Regions from separate parts of the Terrabacter sp. 2YAF2 genome, predicted to be linked through region 2. Evidence: predicted binding sites of a transcription regulator. Region 2 holds the regulator's gene; the other holds the start of a gene.
The links. Region 2 encodes LexA, which represses DNA repair genes until DNA is damaged. Its sites were predicted from a motif close to TCGAACANNTGTTCGA; they were not measured.
Positions count from the first base shown of each region.

Region 1: a site for LexA is predicted at 3,841-3,856, ahead of AB4030_RS20720 (HNH endonuclease signature motif containing protein). Genes of this name have one in related genera too.

Region 1 is NZ_JBFRFG010000028.1:13,036-24,133, forward strand. Features, by position in the region: gene AB4030_RS20705 (CARDB domain-containing protein) at 1-542, opposite strand, end outside; gene AB4030_RS20710 (wax ester/triacylglycerol synthase domain-containing protein) at 952-2,307, shown strand; gene AB4030_RS20715 (pyridoxal phosphate-dependent decarboxylase family protein) at 2,320-3,714, opposite strand; gene AB4030_RS20720 (HNH endonuclease signature motif containing protein) at 3,893-5,506, shown strand; gene AB4030_RS20725 (hypothetical protein) at 5,522-5,950, opposite strand; gene AB4030_RS20730 (NERD domain-containing protein) at 6,026-7,690, opposite strand; gene AB4030_RS20735 (aldo/keto reductase family protein) at 7,808-8,818, opposite strand; gene AB4030_RS20740 (transferase) at 9,044-9,451, shown strand; gene AB4030_RS20745 (SDR family oxidoreductase) at 9,465-10,322, opposite strand; gene folE (GTP cyclohydrolase I FolE) at 10,447-11,085, opposite strand.
Region 2 is NZ_JBFRFG010000016.1:7,909-19,006, reverse strand. Features, by position in the region: gene AB4030_RS16380 (LysR family transcriptional regulator) at 1-590, opposite strand, end outside; gene AB4030_RS16375 (acetyl-CoA acetyltransferase) at 681-1,865, opposite strand; gene AB4030_RS16370 (AMP-binding protein) at 1,984-3,537, shown strand; gene AB4030_RS16365 (Sir2 family NAD-dependent protein deacetylase) at 3,542-4,495, shown strand; gene AB4030_RS16360 (hypothetical protein) at 4,557-5,453, opposite strand; gene lexA (transcriptional repressor LexA) at 5,466-6,191, opposite strand; gene AB4030_RS16350 (LysM peptidoglycan-binding domain-containing protein) at 6,420-6,842, shown strand; gene AB4030_RS16345 (hypothetical protein) at 7,105-7,407, shown strand; gene AB4030_RS16340 (alpha/beta hydrolase) at 7,404-9,182, shown strand; gene AB4030_RS16335 (hypothetical protein) at 9,179-9,880, shown strand; gene AB4030_RS16330 (sensor histidine kinase) at 9,786-11,054, opposite strand.

The DNA of each region.
Region 1 (11,098 bases), on a different contig from region 2:
GGCTTGGCCGAGACGTCGGACCACGTGACCTTCGACGGGGTGACGCTGTCGTCCCACGTGGCCTTGTACGTGTCGTAGAGAGCCTGGTAGAAGGTCGACCCCGTCGAGTGGCTGCTGCCGATCGACGGCTCACCCGCGTCGTGGGCGCGGGCGAACGACGACGGTGCGCCGTACTGGCTGAACGTGGGCGGCGTCGCGGTGCTCGGAGCGGGGTTCGCGGGCACGTCCGTGAGGGTGGCGGTCCCGGTGATGGACTCCCCGAGTGGGGCGTAGGGCACGACCCGCACGGTGAAGTCACCGCTCGTCGGGGCGGTGACGATGACCTCGGGGTCCGAGCTCGAGGCGGACGACGCGACGACCGCGCCGGTCGGGTCCAGGAGGTAGACGTCGAAGTCGGCCGCCGCGTTCTGCCAGCCGACCTTGATCGTCAGCTGATGCGTGTCGCCGTAGCCGGCCGGGGTCGCGACGTGCAGCGCGAAGTCGTCGCACAGGTCGGGGCCGCACGTGACGCCCCCCGTCGCCCCCGTGACGTTGGGGGCCACGAAGGGACCCGCGCCCCATTGGACGGAGGTACTCGTGTCGGACACCGTCCCCGAGGTCGGCGTCGCAGCGAGGGCGGGAGCTGCCACTCCGACAGCCGCCACCAGGGCGGTCGCGGTGAGGAGCGGGAGAGCTCGTGAACGGGTTCTTCTCAACAAGGTCGGCAGCATGTGCGCAACTCCTGGATCCGGTACAGCAGGACACCCCGAGACATCGGGTCGAATGACCGTCGAGCGACGACAGGCGTCCTCGCTCGACGGCTCAACGAGTCGGGTCCGGGGTGGGCTACGGACCGGAAGGTCAAGAGTCGGTCAGGAGAGGCTGGGAGTCGGCTGGATGGTGCCTGAGCCCGTGGCGCCAAGTCCGCCGCAAGCCGGCCCGCGCGGGCGAGCAACCGCCTAGCGTCGAACCATGGAGACGCGGTCTCGGAGCCCTGGACGGGTTCGGGCCGGCGGTGTCGAGCGGGCCACTCCGAACGATCTCACCACCCTGGCCAGCGACCGAGGGGCCGTGCCGATGAACATCGCCGCGGTCCTCGTCGTCGACGGTGGGTCGCTCCTGGACAAGGCTGAGGTGGCCCGAGCGATCGACGTCGGCGCGGCAGCGGTGCCACGGCTGAGAGAGCGCCTGCGTCCTGCGCCGTTCCTCTGCGGCCGGCCGTACTGGGTCCGCGATGACGACTATCGCGTCGACCGGCACCTGGGCTTCAGCCGGGTCGACACCGATGACGCGCTCTGGCAGCTGGCGGGAGACCTGGTGTGCCGCAGGCTCCCCCGCGACCGTCCGCTCTGGGGCGCTCACTGGGTCACCGGCCTGGCGGCTGACCGGGCAGCCCTCGTCCTGGTGGCTCACCACGTCCTCGCCGACGGGATCGGCGGCCTCGCGGCGCTGGCCGCGATCACGGACGCCACGAGTGGGCTGACCCGTCCAAACCCGCTGCCGACCAGCACCGCCCACACGCGACGCGCCCTGGCCGCCGAGGCCTGGGGCTCGCACCTGGCCGCCGTGACTTCCGTGCCGTCCCTGGTCGCGCGCGCCCGCTCGGCCCGGGCCGGGATGCGCGACCTGGGCCTACGCGGCACCCGCCCCCGCCTCTGCGCGAGGACGTCCCTCAACCGCCCCACCGGACCGCATCGGCGGCTCTCCCTGGTCGAGGTGCCCGTGACCACTGTGGTCCGCGCCGCCCACCGGCGCGGCGTCACCGTCAACGACATCGTCCTGACGGCCGTTTCCGAGGCGATGGGCGCCACCCTCGCCGAGCGCGACGAACACGTCGACTCGCTGGTCCTGTCGGTGCCCTACTCGGCGCGCTCGTCGGCGCAGGCCACTCGGCTCGGCAACGAGAGCGGAGTCGTCCCGTTCCGCATCCCGCTCGACGTGGACGTGCAGACCCGGCTCGACACGGTTGCACGCCTGTCGCGCGATCAGCGCTCGCGTCCGCGCGCAGCCTCGGCCGCTCCGCTCGGTGTCGCCTTCCGGGGCCTCGCCAGGCTCGGCGCCCTCCAGTGGTTCGTGAACCACCAGAGACTCGTCAACTCGTTCGTCACGAACGTCCGCGGCCCTGCGACGCCGTGGCGCTTCTGCGGGTGCACCGTCAGCCGGCTGGTCCCGGTCGCCGTGACCCCCGGAAACGTCGCCGTCACCTTCGACGTCCTTTCGTATGCCGGGACGCTGGGCATCACCGTCGTCACCGATCCCGAGGTGGTGCCCGACGACACACCGCTCATCGCACACCTTCGGGAAGGGCTGGCCTCACTCGTCGAGTGAGCCGTCCGGCGGTCAGCCGGCGGACTGCTCCACAGCAGTGGCCGCGGCGAGGATCGCGGCGGCGGCGACGTCGATGTCGGACTCGGTGGTCGTGGCGTTCGACACCGAGATGCGGATCAGCCGGCGGCCGTGCCAGGTCGTGCCTCCGACCCAGCACGTGCCGTCGCGCTGGACGGCGTCGATCACCCCATCGATGCGTGCCGGGTCCCCGATGCTGACGAGGACCTGGTTGAGGACGACGTCGTTGTGGATCGTCGCGCCACCGGACTCGAGCCGACGGGCCATCCGACGGGCAAGGTCACAGCAACGGTCCACGAGCTCGGTAAGGCCGTCCGAACCGAGCTCACGCAGCGCGGCCCACACCGCGAATCCCCTTGCCCTCCTGGATGACTCGGGCGTGAGGTCGCCCAGAACAGGGTCGGAGACGGAGCCGGACCCGGTGAGGTACGCCGCGGCATACGACATCGTTGCGGCATGCAGCGACGCGTCCGCGCAGAACGCGAGGCCGCAGTCGTAGGGGACGTTGAGCCACTTGTGGGCGTCCGTGCCCCAGGAGTCGGCGAGCTCGATGCCGGCGACGAGATGGGCGGTCCGAGGGCTCGCCGCCGCCCACAGTCCGAAGGCGCCGTCGACATGGACCCACGCTCCGTGCTCGTGGGCCAGCGTCGTGGCCGTCCGGAGGTCGTCACAGGCGCCGGTGTTCACGTTGCCCGCCTGGAGACAGACGATGACGGGCCCGGAGAGGGAGTCGAGAGCTGTACGGAGCCGGTCCACGTCGATGGCGCCCTGCGCGGTGGCTGCGACGGGTTCGATGCTGCGCGTGCCGAAGCCGAGCAGCCGGGCTGCGCGGTCGATCGTCGCATGCCGATCCTCGCTCGCGACGATCGCGACTCGTGGTGCCCCGAAGAGACCGTCGCGCGCGACGTCCCATCCGACGTTAGCGAGCACGCGCTGACGTCCGACCGCGAGGCCGACCGTGTTGGCAGCCTGGGCGCCCGTGACGAAGCCGACGGATGCCGACCCGGGTAGCCCCAGCAGCTGCTTCGTCCACGTTGCTGCGGCTCGCTCCGCGGCCGCGGCAGCCGGTGACAGGACCTCGTTGTACGCACACTGGTCCCAGCCGGCGGCGAGCATGTCGGCCGCGGTCGCAGCGGGCGATGCGCCTCCGATGACGAAGCCGAAGAACCGCGGCCCGACGGTGCCGACGAGACCAGGACTCGCCGCAGCGATGAGGGCGCCGACGACGCGATCGGGGTGGGTCGGCCCAGTCGGTAGCGGGCCGCCGAAGGCCGCATCGAGCGATCCCTGATCGGGCGAAGGGTGCACCGGCCGGTCTGCCACCGCGGCTCGGTGGCGGGCGGCCTCGGCGGCAGCGCGAGTGAAGAGCTGGTGCAGGTCAACGTCCATCTCCCGCACGCTCCTCCGCAGCTCCGGGCAGACGCAAGAGGCGGGCGCGCCTTGAGGCTGGGAGGGTCGTCCCGTTCGCCGCCCAGACCGGGCCGCGAATCTACCTGGGAACGCTTGACCATTTAGTCGAACATGTGTTCTACAATGGATTATGGACGGGACAGGGGAAGTGGCGGGCATGGCGTCGCTCGGCGCCGCCCACACGGGCGAGGCAGTCGTCGATCTCGACCGTCTCGCCGGCCTGTTCCGGATCCGCGCAGAGAGTCGCACCCCGGTTCGGCAGCGCGACCTCCCGCTGCTCGAGCGCACCCTGCGCAAGCAGGTGGCCGAGTCCCTGCTCACCCACGTGATGCCGGCGCTCGTGAGCGAGCTGCTCGAGGCCGTCGCCGACGACCTGACATCCGTTGCCCCGGACGAGGCTCGATCAGAGCTCGAGGCCGAGGCTGATGCCGAGCTGCGAGTCGTCGAGTCGGTCGAGCGGTGCAAGGCGGTCCTGGACGCCGTCGGCCTGGAGGCCCTGGCTCGCCTGCGCTCGACCATCGAGTCGAGCGAGCTGGCGCGCTTCGCCGATCTCGGTCGGACGAAACCGCCCGGATGGATCGACGCCGACGAGCTGACGGCCATGGAGGTCTGCACGGCGACCGGGCTCGGCACGCATGACGTGCGCGCGCGCCTGGCCCTCGCCACCGCGGGCACGCCGGGTGCCGCATCGTTGCGGAGTCGTCTTCAGCGAGGTGCGGTGACTCTCCACCGCGCCTGCACGATCCAGTCCGAGATCGCCGCGTTGCCCGTCGAGTGCGGCCCTGACGTCGTCGACGCCGTCCTTCGGCCCAAGGACGGTGCGCCGCCCTCCCCCACTCTCTTCCGTCAGCGACTGACCCGCGCATGCCTGGCTGCCGACCGCGAGGCTGCCGACCGCCGACGCAGGGCGCGGCGCCGGCGTGGTGCTCACGCGCAGATCGACCGCGACGGCTTCGGGGTGCTCAACCTCGTCAACGACGCGGACAAGGTCATCGCCGCGATGGAGCGCGTCGACGCCATTGCCCGCGCCGCCCGACAGGCAGGTGATCCCCGCGACCTCGACTCGCTCCGCGCCGACGTCATCACCGACATCCTCATGTTCGGCTGGCCCGAGAGCGCCGCCGTCCCCGGTGCGGCTCCGGGTTCGCCGGCCGGGCCCGACCACGCGTCCCAACGCGTCAGTGAGTGGTTCACCCGTCTGGGGCGGCGGCCGGCGGCCGCCATCACGCTCGTCATCCCGTGGACGACGGCCGTCGGCCTCACCGGTGCGCCTTGCGAGGTCGTCGGCCACGGATGGGTCACAGCCGACCATGCCCGTCAGATCATGCTCAACGACGACTCGACGTGGCGCCGCCTCCGCGTCGACGCCGAGACTGGAGCCGCCCTGCACCTCCAGACGCGCGCCTACCGGCCGACTGCGGCGATGCGGGCGCACGTCGAGGCGGTCGACGGCACCTGCCGCGCGCCAGGCTGCACGGTCCCAGCCGCTCGGTGCGACCTCGACCACGACATCCCATGGCCACACGGCCCGACAGAGGTCGCGAACCTCACCAGCAAGCACCGGGCGCACCACAACCTGCACACCAACGGGCACTGGTTCGTGGGGCGCGACGGCGATCGAGTTCGATGGCGCACCAAGGCCGCCCGCATCTACGACACCTGCCCGAAGGATTGGCTCGAGGCGGTCCGCGACGAAGCAAGGGCGCCCTCCACCCGGAAGGGCAGTACCTCATCGTCGAGGTCTCTGGGGAACGATCACCCGCCTTTCTGACCATCCCCTTCGGCGTCAGGAAACCGCCGAGAGCGGTTCGGGGAGCCTGAAGACGCCATCGGCCGTCGCGAGGTAGTAGCCGAGCAGGTCGACGTCATGGTCGGCACACCGGTCGATCGCCATCTGGTGCCACGCTCGATCGGTGTCGTTCGGCGCGGTCCCATGCGGTCGCCCTCGGCCGATGAGGACCGCGCCGTCGTTCCCGGCCACGAGCGGCAGCAGCATGTCGAGCAGCTGGGCGAAGCCGCCGGCCTCGGCATCGGGCGGCACGTCATGCAGCACGACCGGCTGGATGCCTCGGTCCTCGGAGTCGCAGATCATGACGGCGACGCACCCGGCTGCCCGGTCCGCGTCGCTGATGATGAGGTCGATGACGTCCGCTGCGACGCGTCGGTTGGTCAGAGGGATCTCGTTGGCCCGAGGGGGCAGGTCTTCGAAGGTCATGGCCGCCATGGTCGTCCGGTGGGCCGCCGGCCCGTCGAAGTTGTCCCCAGCCTGTTCAGGCTTCGACGACGAAGATCAGCAGATGCCGAGTCGGTGCGCCACCTGGTCGCCGCCGATCTCGCGGATGAAGCCGGGCTCGCCGACCACGACGAGCTCGTCCGTGGCACGGGACATGCCGACGTAGAGCATCTCGCGTGCGCGATCGGTGTTCTTCGCGTTGACGCAGAGCACGACGGCCCGACGCTCGAGGCCCTTGCAGCCGAGGACGTGGCCGTAGAAGACATCGTCGTTGTCCCAGAAGGAGCGCCAGTAGCCGACGTGTCCGTCGGCCTCCTGCCGCTCGACCTGCGCGGGGTGGCGTGATCCCATGGTCAGCAGCGCCACGTGTTGCGGCTGCCAGCCCTCCTCGAGGAGCAGGTCCACCTGGTCGTCGGAGCTGCTGATCGCATCCTCGCGAGCGCACGGCACGAAGCGGACGTCGGCGCCCGGCCCCCCGCGCAGGTGCATCCGCATGGGGGCGAGCGGCCCGAACGCCCGAGCGATCTGCTGGGTGTTGCGCAAGTTGTGGTCGAGCACCAGCGGGACGAGCGGCACCGGTGGTTGACCGAAACGGGCGAAGATCCGCTGGTTCTCGTCCGAGTAGACGTAGAGGCCGCCCTCGTCCTCGTCGCGCAGCGCCTTCATCAGCGGGTGCCACCAGTGGTCGGCGAAGTCCTGTGCTTCGTCGACGATCACGGCATCGAACTTCTTGCCGTCAGACAGGCCTGCGGCGATCTCGGTCATGCGCGCCGCCAGGTCTCGCTCCCAGAAGACGGCGTCGTTGCGGTCGTGCGACGCCGTGTCGATGCCCCACTCGTTGGCGAGGTCCTCGAACGACCCCACGAACGCGGGTCGGTGGTGGCGCGGCACCCCGGCGAGCTGTCGCTTGAAGTACTGCGAGAGCCCGATCGAGTAGCAGACGAGAGCGACACGCTGCGACCTGCGCTCTCCCTGCCCGCGGGTCAGGTCCTTGGCCTGGGTGAGGGCGAGGATCGTCTTGCCGCTGCCGGCTCCCCCGCGGATCTCCATCCGGTTGATGAGCCGGGTCACCGATAGGAGGGCGGCCTGCTCCTGCGTCAGGCGGTCCGCGACAGCCTCGCGGTCGTCGGCCTCGGCGGCCACGTCGTGGAGGGGGAGGCTCCGTCCGGCCAGGATCTCGACGACGAGGTCGAGGTCGTCCTCATCCGGGCGACGACACGCGGTCTCCTGCCGAGCCACGACGTCGCGCAGTCGCTCGGCGAGGTGGTCGAGGTCGCCCCTGCCCGAGATGGTCCACCGAGGACAGTCCGGCGTGGCGAAGTCGTCCGCGAGATCGCTGAAGGGCAAGACGATCGCGTGGCCCCACCGGATGCGCCGACGGGACGAGTCGCGCCACCGGGGGTCGCGCTCGACGTACTCACGCAGGGCGTACTTGCCGTCGCGGGCCTGGTCAACGGGATGGACGAGGTTGTCCCGCCGGTTGCCCTGGCGCCACTGCCCCTGCTCGTCGACCCAGACCGACCCGCCCTTGACCTCGACGACGACGACGCCCTCGCCTGGCATGAGCACGACGAGGTCGAGCTCATGGTCCTTCTTCGCGGTCGTCAGCCGCTGGTTGGCCAGCACGATCCAGTCGGCGTCCTTCTGCCGTTGCAGCAGGTCCCACACGACCCGCTCCGACTCGTGCGCGAAGCGCGGTGTCTCCCCCGTGACCCTGACCATGGCGCGACGCTAGCCGCTCGGGGTGACACGGAGGGCGTATGCCGTCCGGCGCGTCCCAGCGGAACGCGGCGGACGGCATACGCCCTCGGTGGTGATGCCCTGCTCAGGGAGCGAGCGTCAGGCGACGCGCTGCTGCGGCGCAGTCTCCTTCGTCTTGCCCGGGTCCTTCTCGACGATGTCGCCGAGGACGTCGTCGATCTTCGTCATGAGCTCGGGCTCGAGCTTCACGCCGGCGGCCTTGACGTTCTCGGCGACCTGCTCGGGACGCGAGGCGCCGACCAGCGCGGCTGCGACGTTCGGGTTCTGCAGCACCCAGGCGACGGCGAGCTGGGCCATCGTCAGGCCGGCCTCGTCGGCGATCGGCTTGAGGTTCTGCACGCGGGTCAGCACGTCGTCGTTCATGAACCGCTTGATCATGTCGGCGCCGCCCTTCTCGTCGGCGGCACGCGAGCCCTCCGGCGGCTGCTGGCCGGGCTGGTACTTGCCGGTCAGGACGCCCTGCGCGATGGGGCTCCACACGATCTGGCTGACGCCGAGCTCCTCGCACGTCGGCACGACCTCGTCCTCGATGACGCGCCACAGCATGGAGTACTGCGGCTGGCTCGAGATGAGCTGGAAGCCGAGCTCCTTCGCGAGAGTGACGCCCTCGCGGATCTGGTCTGCCGTCCACTCGCTGACGCCGATGTAGAGCGCCTTGCCCTGGCGGACGACGTCGGCGAAGGCCTGCATCGTCTCCTCGAGCGGCGTCTCGGTGTCGTAGCGGTGGGCCTGGTAGAGGTCGACGTAGTCGGTCTGGAGCCGCTCGAGCGACCCGTTGATCGACTCCATGATGTGCTTGCGCGACAGCCCGGTGTCGTTCTTGCCGCCGGGGCCGGTGGGCCAGTAGACCTTCGTGAAGATCTCGAGGCTCTCGCGCCGCTCGCCCTTCAGGGCCTCGCCGAGGACGCTCTCGGCCTTGGTGTTGGCGTAGACGTCGGCGGTGTCGAAGGTGCTGATGCCGGCATCGAGCGCGGCCCGGACGCACTTGGTGGCCACGTCGTTCTCGACCTGCGAGCCGTGCGTGAGCCAGTTGCCGTAGGTGATCTCGGAGATCTTGAGTCCGCTGTTGCCGAGGTATCGGAAGTTCATTCGTCTACCGTATGCCGCCCTGCCGACACCGCCAGAGGCGCCTGGTCGCCTGGTGAGACGGGACGAATCGGGCGTGGCTGGAACTGTCGGTGCGGGTAAGAACGTTGATCGAGAGCCGGTGCAGAAGCGCCGGTGACCGCGGAATCTTCATTCTTACTTGAACGTTGATCCGCACGAGGAACGCGTGGGCAGAGTGCTCATGCCCGGACCAGAAGGGGGTGCACCATGAGGCGAAGGAAGTATGAGGAGTTCGAAGAGGACAACGGAACCATGCTGCGCTACGCCCGCCACGACAACGGTGGCGGATTCGTCGAGTCGCACGCCCACGTCGCCCCGACGGCCTTCGTCGGCGAGCACGCCTACGTCGACCGTGGAGCGGTCGTCGGAGAGGGCGCCCGTATCGCCGGTGGCGCCTGGATCGACCGCGGCGCGGTCGTCCACGACGGGGCCAGCGTCGGCACCACCGCGCACGTCGCTCCCGGCGCGGTGATCGGCCGGGACGCCCGGATCGGTGCGCGTGCCAAGATCGGCGCCGACGCGCACGTCTGGGACGGGGCGCGCGTCGACAGCGACGACGTCATTCGACCTGGTGCTGTCGTCCGCTCGAGCTCCCCGCGCCGCCACGCGGCCTGAGCTCACCCCGGTCTCAGCCGGTCGCTGCGTGCGCGAGGTCGTGCACCGGGGTGCACGGCAGCCAGGGGTATGCCGCGTGGCCGGCTGACGCGTCGAAGCGCAGGTCGGCGCGATCCATGGCCAGGCTCATGCGCACCAGACGGGCCATCGACGGTCGGACGGGTCGGGCGGCCTGACCCATGACCTGCAGCGCCAGACGTGGCAGGTGACGGGGAGCCACGTCTGGGCGGACCATCCCTGCGAGCTCGTTCAGGGTGAGGTCGTCAGGTCCCCCGACGTCGATCACCTGCCCGCGCAGGGAGGGGTCCGTGGCCGCACGGGTGACGGCGACAGCGACGTCCTCGACGCTGACGAAGTTGATCGGGTTGGTCCCGTCGCCGAAGACCTGCGGCCCCTTGCCACCGGCCGCCGTCTCGGCGAGCATCTCGATCCACATCTCGGCGAAGGCCGACGCTCGCACGATGGTCCAGGCGACGCCGCTCGCCCGCAGGTGCTGCTCGGCCGCCCACTTCATCCGGTGGAGCTCCATCGGGTGGTGCGCCGACGCGTCGACGACGGAGACGAGGACGACATCGGCTCCACGCGTCCTCGATGCCTCGATGAGGGCGATGTTGCCGTCGCGGTCGACCTCGGCCGGCGACTCCCCCGCGGCCGGCGACATGCCGTGGGCGGCCGCCACGACCGTGTCGACGCCGTTGAGCGCGGGCGCCAGGGTCGACGGGTCGCGCAGGTCGGCGGCGACGAACTCCATCCCCGGGACCGCGGTGCTCGTCGCCGACCTCGCAACGACTCGGACGTGCTCACCTGCCTCGACGAGGCGTGCCGACACGAGACGACCGAGGCGGCCGGTGCCGCCGATGACCGCGATCATGGCCGTTGTCCTTCCGGGACTGCCCCTTGGCGCGGGACACGCGGCGCGGGTGGACCTCGCGTCCCCCTCAGGCTGCCACCGGACGGCATACGCGGTCAGCCGGTTGCGTCGATCCGTATGCCGCTCAGCCGGGCGACCGGGTCAGGGCGAGGAACTCGGCGCGGGAGCGGGAGTCCTCACGCAGGACTCCGAGCAGGCTCGACGTGATGGTCGTGGTCCCCGGAGCCTGCACGCCCCGCAGGGTCATGCACAGGTGCTCGGCCTCGATGACCACGCCGACGCCGACGGGTGAGAGCTGGGCGCTCAACCAGTCGGCCACCTGGACCGTCAGCCTCTCCTGCACCTGCGGGCGCGAGGCGAAGTGTTCGAGGACCCGAGCCAGCTTCGACAGCCCGAGGATGCGCGTGCCCGGCAGGTAGCCGATGTGGGCGGTCCCGACGAACGGCAGCATGTGGTGCTCGCACAGCGATCGGAGCGGAATGCTTCTCGCGACGATGAGCTCGTCGTAGCCGCCGTCGTTGGGGAACGTCGTCAGGTGGAAGGGTCTGGGGCTCATCAGCTCGGCCAGGGAGGCCGCCATCCGCTCCGGCGTGCGGGCCAAGGACTCGTTGTCGAGGTCGACGCCCAGGGCCTCCAACAGGATGCGCGCTCCGGCCGCTGCACGTTCGAGGTCCGGTTCCGCGACGGCGCCGGTGCCCGACCATGTGCGAGTGCGTTGGTGCGCCGGGGGCGTGGCCTCTGGCCGGAAGAGTGACGGATTCACGGGATGGGTCCTT
Region 2 (11,098 bases):
GAGAAGTCGGCGAGCGACGCCGCCTCGTCGCCGGCGTGCGGGTGGGCACGGGGGACGACGAGTCGCACCTCGTCGTCCATGAGCCGGCGCGTGACGAGCAGCGAGAGGTCCTCCTCGAGCTCGCCCAGGTCGCCGCCCTCATAGGCGAACGCCACCGCGACGTCGCAGTCGCCGCGCCGCAGGGCAGCGAGCGACTCCGGCGGTTCCGCCTCGGTGAAGGTCACGGTGATGTCGGGGTGGCGGGCCTTGAGGATGGCCAGCGTGCGCGGCACGAGCGTGGCCGACGAGCTGGGGAAGGCCTGCAGGCGGACCCGTCCGGCGCGCAGCCCGGCGATGGCCGTGATCTCCTCCTCGGCGGCGTCGAGAGCGGCGAGGACGCCGACCGCGTGGCGGGCGAGGACCTGACCGGCCTCGGTGAGGCGCACCTGGCGGCCGTAGCGCTCGACGAGGACGGTTCCGGTGCGCTGCTCGAGGCGCCGGACCATCTGCGAGATGGCCGGCTGGGTGAAGCCGAGCGCGTTGGCGGCGCTCGTGAAGCTTCCCTCGTCGGCGATGGCCTTCATGACCCGCAGGCCGGCAGCATCGATCATGCGTCCATCATAACCGATGATTATGGAAAACGGTAGAATCTGGATGTCGCGTAGACCCTGGGGATGGGGCGCCGGCGGCCGGAGCCGGCCCTAGACCGACTCGAGGACGCTCACGTAGTTGGCCACTGCGAGACCGCCCATGTTGTGGATGGCGGCTCGCCGCGCCGTCGGCAGCTGCATGTCACCGGCCGTGCCGGACAGCTGCATCGCGGCCAGCACGTGCTGTGAGACCCCCGTGGCGCCGACGGGGTGGCCCTTGGCCTTGAGCCCGCCGGAGACGTTGACCGGCAGTCGGCCGTCGCGGTGCACGGCGCCGGCCTCGAGGAGTCGGTGCCCCTCGCCCCGCGCCGCGAGGCCGATCGCCTCGTAGACGACGAGCTCGGCGATGGTGAAGCAGTCGTGGAGCTCGACGAGGTCGAGGCCCGCGACGTCGACGTCGGCCATGGCGAGCGCGCGCTCCCAGGCGGCCGTGGTCCCCGCGAACGCGAGCGGGTCGCGCTTGCCAGCGGGCAGGAAGTCGTTGGCGTGGCCGAAGCCGGCGAGGCGCACCGGGTCGACACGGCCACCGGTGGGGCGCGTCGAGAGCACGAGGGCGGCGGCGCCGTCGGACACCGGTGAGCAGTCGGTCCGGCGCAGCGGGTCGGCGACGACGGGGTTGCGGTCCGACACCGTCCGGCAGAAGTCCTCGCCGAGGTCCTTGCGCAGCTGCGCGTAGGGGTTGAGGACGCCGTTGCGGTGGTTCTTCGCGGCGATCGAGCCGAGGGTGTCGACGACCGGGCCGTGGAGCTTCTCGTAGTGCCGGGCGACGTCGGCGAAGAGCCCGGCGAAGCCCGTCGTCGACGCGCGTCCCGCCAGCTCGTAGTCCGCGCCGAGCAGTGCTGCGCCCACGACGTCGGCGGGTGCGTGCGTCATCTTCTCCGCGCCGATGACGAGGACGGTCCGGGCCGTCCCCGCGAGGATCGACTTGACGCCCTGCTGCACGGCCGCCGAGCCCGACGCGCAGGCATTCTCGACGCGCGTCGCGGGCACGTTCGCGAGGTCGTCGCTGACCTGGAGGGCGAGTGACGACGCGAAGCCGAGCGGCCACATCCCCGAGTTGAAGGTGCCGAGCACGACCTCGTCGACCTGCCCCGGCTCGACCCCTGCGCACTCCAGGGCCTCGCTGGCCGCGCTGACGACGAGGCTCTCCAGGGACTCGTCGTCGAGGCGGCCGAACCGGGTGTGGCCCCAACCGGTGACGAGGACATCGGTGCCGAAGGCGTCGCGCAGGCTCATGCGGCTCACGCTAGCTCGCGTGCCGAGACCTGCCGTGGGTCGGGCGGCCACTTCGCCGCTCCGCCAGTATCGTCCCGCCACACGGGGATCCCCGCGTGGGAGTGGTTGTCTGGCAGTCATGTTCGACGATGACGTGACTCGCTGGGCGCTCCCGCTCGTGCTCGAGCAGCGAGCCGACGAGCTGGGTGGTCGCGAGCTGGTCCACGTCATCGGGCAGGGCTCGCTGTCGTATGCCGCCGCCGCACGTGACGCGCGTCGGGTGGCGTCCCGACTCGCGTCCGTCGGGGTGGGCCGCGGAGACCCGGTGGCGGTGCTGCTCCCCAGCGGCCTCGACTTCGTCCGGGTGTGGCTGGGCCTCGGCCGGCTCGGTGCCGTCATCGTGCCTGTCAACACCGCCCTCGAGGGTGCGTTCCTCGCCCATCAGCTGGACGACTGCGGCGCCCGGTTCGTCGTCGCTGACGCCGCCGGAACCCGTGCCGTCCGCGACGCGCTCGGGTCCGCCGCAGGCCTGGAGGTCATCGACCTCACCGGATGGCAGTCGGCGCCGGAATGGGACGGGCCGCTGCCGCGGGCTGCCGACACCGCCTGCGTCATGTACACCTCGGGCACCACCGGCCCGTCGAAGGGCGTCGTCATGCCGCACGCCCACTGCGTCCTCTTCGGTGTGGGCAGCATCGAGGGGCTGGGCCTGGCGGGCGAGGACCGCTACTACGTCACGATGCCGCTCTTCCACGCCAACGGGCTCTTCATGCAGCTCGGGGCGACGATCCTGGCCGGGGCCAGCGCGGTCCTGCGCCCCCGGTTCAGCGCGAGCTCCTGGAGCCGGGACGTGCGCGTGCACCGCTGCACGGTGTCCAACCTCCTCGGCTCGATGTCCGAGTTCGTCATCGCCCAGCCGCCCCGCGCCGACGACCGGGAGCTTGGCCTCCGCGTCGTGTGTCCCGTGCCGAACCCTCCCGCGCACGAAGCCGCGTGGCGGGAGCGTTTCGGCGTGCCCGAGGTCGTGACGGCATACGGCATGACGGAGGTCAACATCCCGCTCTACGGCCGGTTGGGGCAGTCGCGGCCCGGCACGGCCGGTCTCGTCCTCGACCGCTGGTTCGAGGTGGAGGTGCGCGACCCGGAAACCGACGCGCCGGTACCGAGAGGAACCGTCGGGGAGATCATGGTCCGCCCGCGGGTGCCGTTCGGCTTCATGGCCGGCTACCACGGGCTGCCCGAGGCGACGGTCGCGGCGTGGCGCAGCTTCTGGTTCCACACCGGAGACTCCGGGGTCATGGACGCCGAGGGCTGGGTGACCTTCGTCGACCGGACCAAGGACTGCATCCGTCGCCGCGGCGAGAACATCTCGTCCTTCGAGGTCGAGAGCGCGGTCGCGGCACTCGAGGGCGTCGCCGAGGTGGCCGCCTACGCCGTGCCGTCGGTCCCTGCCGGCACCGAGGACGAGGTGATGCTGGCCGTCGTCCCCGCCCCGGGCGTGAGCCTCGACTGCGCGGAGCTCGTCCAGCGCGTCGACTCCGTCCTGCCGCGCTTCGCGCGTCCGCGCTACGTCGAGCTCGTCGACGAGCTGCCGCGAACTCCCACGGCCAAGGTGCGCAAGGCGGAGCTTCGCCGACGTGCTGTCACACCCTCGACATGGGACCGGGAGGCGGCGGCAGCCGACGTAGGCTGACCGGGTGCATCAGCTGAACGGCATACCTCCGCAACCGACGCTCACCGCGGCGACGACGCGGCTCTCGACCTCGCGCACGTTGCCGCTCGAGACGCACGACCTCGGCACGTTCGACGACCTCGTGGACCTGGTCAGTGGTGGTGGGGTGGTCGTGCTCAGCGGTGCCGGCCTCTCGACGGAGTCCGGCATCCCCGACTACCGGGGACCGGACGGGACCCGCCGCGTCGAGCCGATGACGTACGGCGAGTTCGCGGGATCGCCCGAGGCGCGACGACGCTACTGGGCCCGCAGCTACATCGGCTGGCAGCGCTTCAACGCGGCCGAGCCCAACGAGGGCCACCGCGTCGTCACCGACCTGCAGGCGGCCGGGTACGTCGGGCCGATCATCACGCAGAACGTCGATGGCCTGCACCAGGCGTCGGGAGCGACCGACGTCATCGAGCTGCACGGCTCCCTCGACCGTGCCGTCTGTCTCACCTGCGGTGAGTACACCTCGCGAATCGGCCTGCACCAGAGGATGACCGAGGCGAACCCCGGCTTCATGGAGCGCTTCGCCGAGGCTGCACGCACGGTGGGTTCGCAGTGGGGGGAGCAGGTGCGGCCCGACGGTGACATCGTGCTCGCCGACGCGCTCGTCGACTCGTTCCACGCGCCGCGCTGCCTGGTCTGCGGCAACGACACCGTCAAGCCCGACGTCGTCTTCTTCGGTGAGTCGGTGCCCAAAGCCCTTGTCGAGCAGTGCTTCTCGATCGTCGAGGGCGCCGGCGCGGTGCTCGTGCTCGGGTCGTCGCTGTCCGTGATGAGCGGGTACCGCTTCGTGCGTCGCGCGCACCAGCGCGGCGTGCCGGTCGCGATCGTCACGCGCTCGGCCACGCGGGGCGACGCGCAGGCGACGCTGCGGCTGCACGCCCCGCTCGGCCCGACCCTGGAGGACCTCCGCTGCTCCCTGACCTTCTGAGCTTCCGAACGCCTGAGCATCGTCGGCATCGGATGGCGACGAATCGCCCACGACCAGAAGGCTACTCGGCTACGGACCTCACCGGTCGCGCTTCTGTGCCGTCGCGCAGGTCCCACAGCTCCTTGGTCTGCACACCCCAGTAGGTGCAGAAGAGCACGATGATGATGGCCTCGGAGATGAGGACGAGGTGGTCGAGTCCACTCCAGGTCAGGGCCGTCAGCACCGTCACCACGAGGGCGACGGCCAGGGCGACCGCGATCGCGATGTAGATCCGCTTGTAGGTGGCACCCTGGTGGGAGGCGACGGACTGGTGGCGCTCCTCCGCGCGCAGCGCGCTGAGCACCATGACAGCGATGACTGCCGCCACCATGGTGCCTGCGGCGATGCCGTGGCTCAACGCGATGAACCGGTCGCGCAGCAGAAGGAAGAGCGTGAGCTCGCCGAGCAGGACCGCACCGCAGACGACGGTGATGACGACCGAGCGCGCGGTGGGGAGCTCACTGGGATCGCGGGTCGTGGCGCCGCGCTTCAGCCAGGCGGCGACGACCGCGGCGCTGACCGCCACGACGACGAGCGACCAGATGTTGTTGCGCACGGCGGCAGCGATCTCCACCGGGGTCTGGGTGTAGGCGTTCGGTCCGCACCGTGCGTCGGGCACGGTCGGCACCATGGCCACGACGAAGGCCATGAGGCCCGAGAAGTTCAGGAGCACGTCCTCCTCGGGGGAGTGACCCTTGTAGGCGATGAGGCTGACGCCGAGGGCGCACAACGAGCCGACGAAGACCGAGCGCGCGGGCGTGTAGTAGTAGGCGCTGATCGACCCGAGCCAGCACGAGTGGTCCGTCTCCCACCACCACTGGTAGCCGACCGAGAGCAGCAGCATGAGCAGCAGGGCGATCATCGCCCCGCGCAGGTACCGGTAGGTGAGGACGACGTCCCGAGTGCGTGACGGTGTCATCGGACCGCGGGCTCAGATGCGACGCAGGACGGCCGTGACCTTGCCGAGGATCGTGGCGTGGTCGCCGTCGATGGGGGAGAAGTCGGGGTTGTGCGGCATTAGCCACACGTGGCCGTCCTTGCGCTTGAACGTCTTGACCGTCGCCTCGTTGTCGAGCATGGCCGCCACGACGTCACCGTTGTCGGCGTGCTGCTGCTGGCGCACGACGACCCAGTCCCCGTGGCAGATGGCGGCGTCGACCATCGAGTCACCGTTGACCTTGAGCAGGAAGAGGTCGCCCTCGCCGACGAGCTGCTTGGGGAGCGGGAAGACGTCCTCCACGACCTCCTCGGCCGTGATCGGCACGCCGGCGGCGATCTGCCCGAGCACGGGGACGTAGGAGGCCTCCGGGCGGGCGTCGCCCGAGTCGGTGTCGGTGTCGTACTGGTCGCCCCGCGCACGCTGCGGCGTCGCGTCGCCCCCGCGGTAGCCCAGCTCCTCGGCCTTGGCGTCGGGGGAGACGACCTCGAGCGCGCGCGGCCGGTTGGGGTCACGCCGCAGGTAGCCCTTGGCGACGAGGGCGTTGAGCTGGTGGGAGACGCTGGAGGGGCTGGCCAGGCCGACCGCGTCGCCGATCTCGCGCATGCTCGGGGGGTAGCCGCGGCGGTCGACGGAGTTGCGGATGACCTCGAGCACCCGTCGCTGGCGGACGGTGAGGCCGTCGCCGGTCTCGCGATCGGGAAGCTCGGTGACGCCCATGGTGTCCCTTTCGTCAGCTCGTCAGACCGCGGTGTGACGCTCGGCGCGGGGCCAGTGTCAGTGGTGGCTGGTGAGGTTTCTGGTGTGAGCAGAGACTACGAGGTTCGAACACAGTTGCCAAACACCTGTTCGAGGCGTGTCTCGACTTCATCGAACATACGTGCTAGAACTCGTACAGACGTTCTATCGAACATGTGTTCGCCAGATCCGAAGCAAGGGGAGGTCACCATGAGCGCCATCGTCCTCGAGGCCGTTCGTTCGCCGCACACCGAGGAGCCTGCGCGGTCGCTGCCGACCGGTCGGCCCCGTCTCGTCCTGGTGCCCACCGGCCGGGACGCCACCCGGGCCGCCCGCGCGGCGCGCCTCACGCGGCCACCCGTGCGCCTGACGCGGTTCGGTCGGCTCGTCGTGACCCTGTTCGTCGCGACGGTCGTCGCCCTTCTCGGTGTGGGTCTGGCCGGCCAGCTCGCGTCGGCCACCGGCGAGCCGCGCACCGTCACGGTCCAGTCGGGCCAGACGCTGTCGGGTGTCGCCGCCCGTGAGCTGCCCGGGGTGTCGACGGCGGACGCGGTGGTCGAGCTCCAGGTCGCCAACGGACTCAGCTCCACGGCGCTCCACGCCGGTCAGCAGCTCGTCATCCCGGGACGTTGACCTCGGCCAGCCCATCCGGGCTCTGGTCGATCGCGTATGCCGCGTCCGTGCTTGCGCTTCGACCATCCCACCTGATCCGCCGCGTTGGCTCCACCTTCAGCGGCTGGCGGTAGCGGCGCTTCGACCCCGTCGTTCCCGCCACGGACGCCGCACCCCAGACCAGGGGTGCGGCGTTCTGCTGTCGTCCCGGGGCCTGTGGATGACGCACGAGCGCCGCGCCGCGTGCGGCCTAGCGTTGCCGTCCTGGGGAGAGGAGCAGGGCATGCGCTACGAGGTGGACACGGCCGCACTGCGCGACGACGTCAGCACGATCGACGAGGTCCTGGTGCGGGTTCAACGACTCGGGATCGCGGACGAGCTGACGCCGGTGGCCGCGGCCCTTCCGGGCAGCCGGACCGGCGCAGCGTTGCGTGACGTCGCCGCGGCGTGGACGGCTCGGTTGGCCGGGACGCGCTGGGAGCTGAAGGAGCTGGGGCGATCCCTGGCAGCGGCAGCCGACACCTACGACGCGGTCGAGCGTGCAGCGCGGCAGAGCGTCGAAGGATCGTTCGGCGGCCTCCGGTGACCGTTGCCGGTGGGTCGCTGACGCTGTCGGTGCGCGACATCCGCGCGAGCCGTCCGCAGTCCCTCGTTGCCGTCAGCAGGGGCCTCGAGGACCGTCGGCGACGGGTCGTGGTGCTGGCCGAGCTGGTGCTCTGGCGTCGAGCAGCCGCCCCACGATGGTCGGGTGCCGCATCATCGGCCGCCGCAGACCGGTACGCCGTCGTCATTGCCGGGCTGGGTCGGCTGGCGGCGAGCATCGCCGTGGCTGGTCAGGCCGTGGGACACGCGGCCGGCCGCCTGGAGGCGGCCATCGACCTGGTTCGTCGGGCCGACCGGCGCGCGGTCGACGAGGGCGCGTGGATCGATGACGACGGGCGTCTCTTCCTCCCGGTCCGGGCCTCACTCGGTCATCCCGCCCTGGAGGCACGCCGTGCCCGCCTCGACGAGCTGCTGCGTGCCGAGGTGCATGCGTGCCTGGCCCAGGCGCGCCGGGCGGCTGCCGAGACCGACGACGAGCTGCTTCGCGCACTGCTGTCATCGGCCCGAGGCGCGACGTCGGCAGCCGGTGCCGGTGCCGGTGTCGGTGCCTCGGTGCTCGGGTCACTGGCACCGCCACCGACCGCCTCGGCCGCCGGGGGTGTCAGCGCCCAGGTGTTCGCCTCTGCAGCCTGGTGGCGCTCGATGACCGACGAGGAGCGTCGCAGGGCGATCCGTGACCACCCGGAGTGGGTGGGGCCGCGTGACGGTGTGCCTGCCACGGCACGCCACGAAGCCAACCTCGTGCTGCTCGCGCGAGCGGAGGAGGTGGCGTGGACCAAGGCCCGTGAGGCACGACGTTCGGGATGGGTCGGCAACGCCGCAGAGCGCACCCGCGCCGATGAGCACGTCGCCGCACTCCAGGCGGTCCGCGACGTGCTCGCACGTCGTGACGGTGGCGAGCGGCTGCTCCTGCTCATCGACCCGAGGGGGCTCGACGTCAAGGCGGTGGTGGCGCTCGGGGACGTCGACCGGGCCGAGCATGTCGTGACCTTCGTGGGTGGCCTGTCCACGATGGTCGGCACGGACCTGCGCCGCTACGACGACATCTTCGTGCGCATGCGCTCCGAAGCCCGGTCGGTCGCGGCCGGGCAGGACGTCGCCATCGTGACCTGGATGGGCTACGACGCCCCGCAGGTGCACGAGATCGTCAGCTCCATCGACCGGAACGTGCTGAACGCCAAGCTCGCCCGCGACAATGCCGGAGCCCTCGCCGACTTCGCGACCGGCATCGAGGCGGGGCGTGACCGGCCCGCCCACCAGACCGTGTGGGCCCACTCCTACGGGGCCACGCTCGCGGGCTTCGCGTCCCTGCGCACGAGCGCCGTGGACGACGTGGCCGTCTTCGGCGCGCCCGGGCTGCCGTTCTCCGACGTGTCGCGAAGCGCGCTCAAGCCCGGTTCCCTCAACGTCCTGGGAGCGGTCGGCGACGACGTCTTCAACTACGGGTGGATGGTGCACGGCACACCGGCCGCCGAGGTGGCCGGCGCGACCCGGCTGTCGACCTTCGCGCTGAAGAAGGCCGGGTCCGGCTGCAACCACTGGCTGCACTCCAGGTCGGAGTTCGTCGACGTGGGGCGCACCTCAGCCGGACACTCCGACTACCTGCGTGCCGGCACGGACAGCGAGCGCAACCTCGTGGTCATCGCCGCCGGCCGGCCTGACCTCCGGGTCCTCCAGGGCGCTGACGAGCGTGCCTGCACGACGACGGGCCCGAGTCTCGGGACCAACCCGCTGAGCTGGCCCAGGCTGGTCCCTTGAGCGCCGACGCCGACGTGAGCCCCGACGTGAGCCCCGACGTGGACCCCGACGTCGACCGGGTGGCCGTGGCTGCGCGCCGCGACCGCCTCGTCGTCACCGCGTGTCTCTCGCTGGCCTTCCTCCAGACACTGCCGTACGTCGTGGTCGGCTGGATCACGGCGGGTGGGACGGCCGCCGGCGACGGCGCGCTCCACGCACTCTCTCCCGCCGCGCTGCTCGGTGTCGTGGCCTTCGGGCGCGTGCTCGTCCGTGCACTGGCACAGCCCAGCCTGCGTCCGACGGCCCGAGGCTGCGCGCCGTCCGGGGCGAGCGGCTTCGAGCCATCACGCACTCCGGTCCTGCCAGGGCGACAAGCCCGTCCGTGGCTGCGCCGGCTGCGCTGGGCCGTCGGGGCGGCCCTGGCCGGTGCAGCCGTCCAGGCCACCGCGGTCCTGCTCGATGACGCCGGCCGTTCGGGGGCGGAGGCTCTCGGCAGGTCCCTCGACGACGGGTCGGCGCTGTGGGCCTACATGTTGCTGCTTGTCCAGGTCCTTGCTCAGGACCCACGGGCGTTCGTCGCCGTCGTGCTGGCGATGGTCGCCCTCGCGCGGGCTCGCCGCCCCGTCAGGCTGCCGAGGTCGCATCCGACTCGTCGGGACCATCCACCACCGCCGGGAGCTCGAACCACACGTCGGTCCCCGGCCCCTCCACCGAGCTGATCCCGATCGTGCCGCCGTGCGCCTCGATGATTCGCTTGACGGTGGCCAGACCGATGCCACTGCCGTCGACCGAGGTCTCGACCCGGTTGAAGAGGCCGAACACCAGGTCGCGGTCGCCGGCCGAGATCCCGATGCCGTTGTCACGCACCGAGAGTCGCCAGCTCTCGCCCCTGCGCTCGCCGGACACCTCGATGACGGGCGGCACGCCGGGGCGGGCGTACTTCACCGCGTTGGAGACGAGGTTGAGCAACACCGAGTAGAGCTGCTGCCCGTCGGCGGGCAGCGTCGGCAGCTCGCCCGCCATGACGCTCGCCGACCTGGCTTCGAGGGTCGGTGCGAGGTCCTCCAGCACCGAGGCGAGCACGACGTCCAGGTCCGTGTCGGCCCGGTGCAGCTCGGCCCCGACCCTGGCATGGGCGAGGATCTGCTCGATCATCCCGGCCATCCGGGTTGCGGAACGATGGGCGGTGGCGACGAGGCGCCCCGTCCAGACGTCACCGGCGACGGCGGGCTGCTGGCCTAGCATCTCCGTGCTGGCCATGATCGCGGTGAGCGGGGTGCGCAGGTCGTGGCTCACCTGGCCGGCGAAGACCGACAGTGCTTCGTTGGAGCGGTGCAGCTCGTCCCTCGTCTGGGTCAGGGCAGCGAGGGAGTCCTCCAGCTCGCGGGTCCGCAGGCGCAGCTCGAGCACGTCGACGACGCGCTCGGCGATCGCGACGAGCGCTTCCTCCTGGGCCTCGACCAGCTCGCGCGGCTGCGAGTCGAAGACGCACAGACGGCCGATGATGACGCCGTCCGGCGTCGTCAGGGGCGCGGAGGCGTAGAAGCGGACGGTGCCCAGGATCCCTGTCACGAAGGGGTTCTCGCGGAAGCGGTCGTCGAGGCTGGCGTCCGGGACGACGACCCGGTCGGTGTCGTCGAGCACCGCGGCGCACATCGAGTCCTCGCGGGCGCAGATCGAGGCGGCGAAGCCGGTCGTGGCGATCTGTTGCTGCTGCGTCGAGGTGATGATGTTGATGGCGGCGCGCGGGACCGCGCACACCTGGGCGGCGATGTCCACGAGGGCCTGCAGCTCGCGCTGGGGTGCGTCGAAGAGGACGCCGTAGACGGCCAGCGCTTCCTCTCGCTGCTGTCCCGGGTCGAGGACGTCGTGCACTGGTGTCCGGTTTGTCACCCGCGAAGCCTCTGACATCGCCGCTCCACGAGCAAGCACCCGGA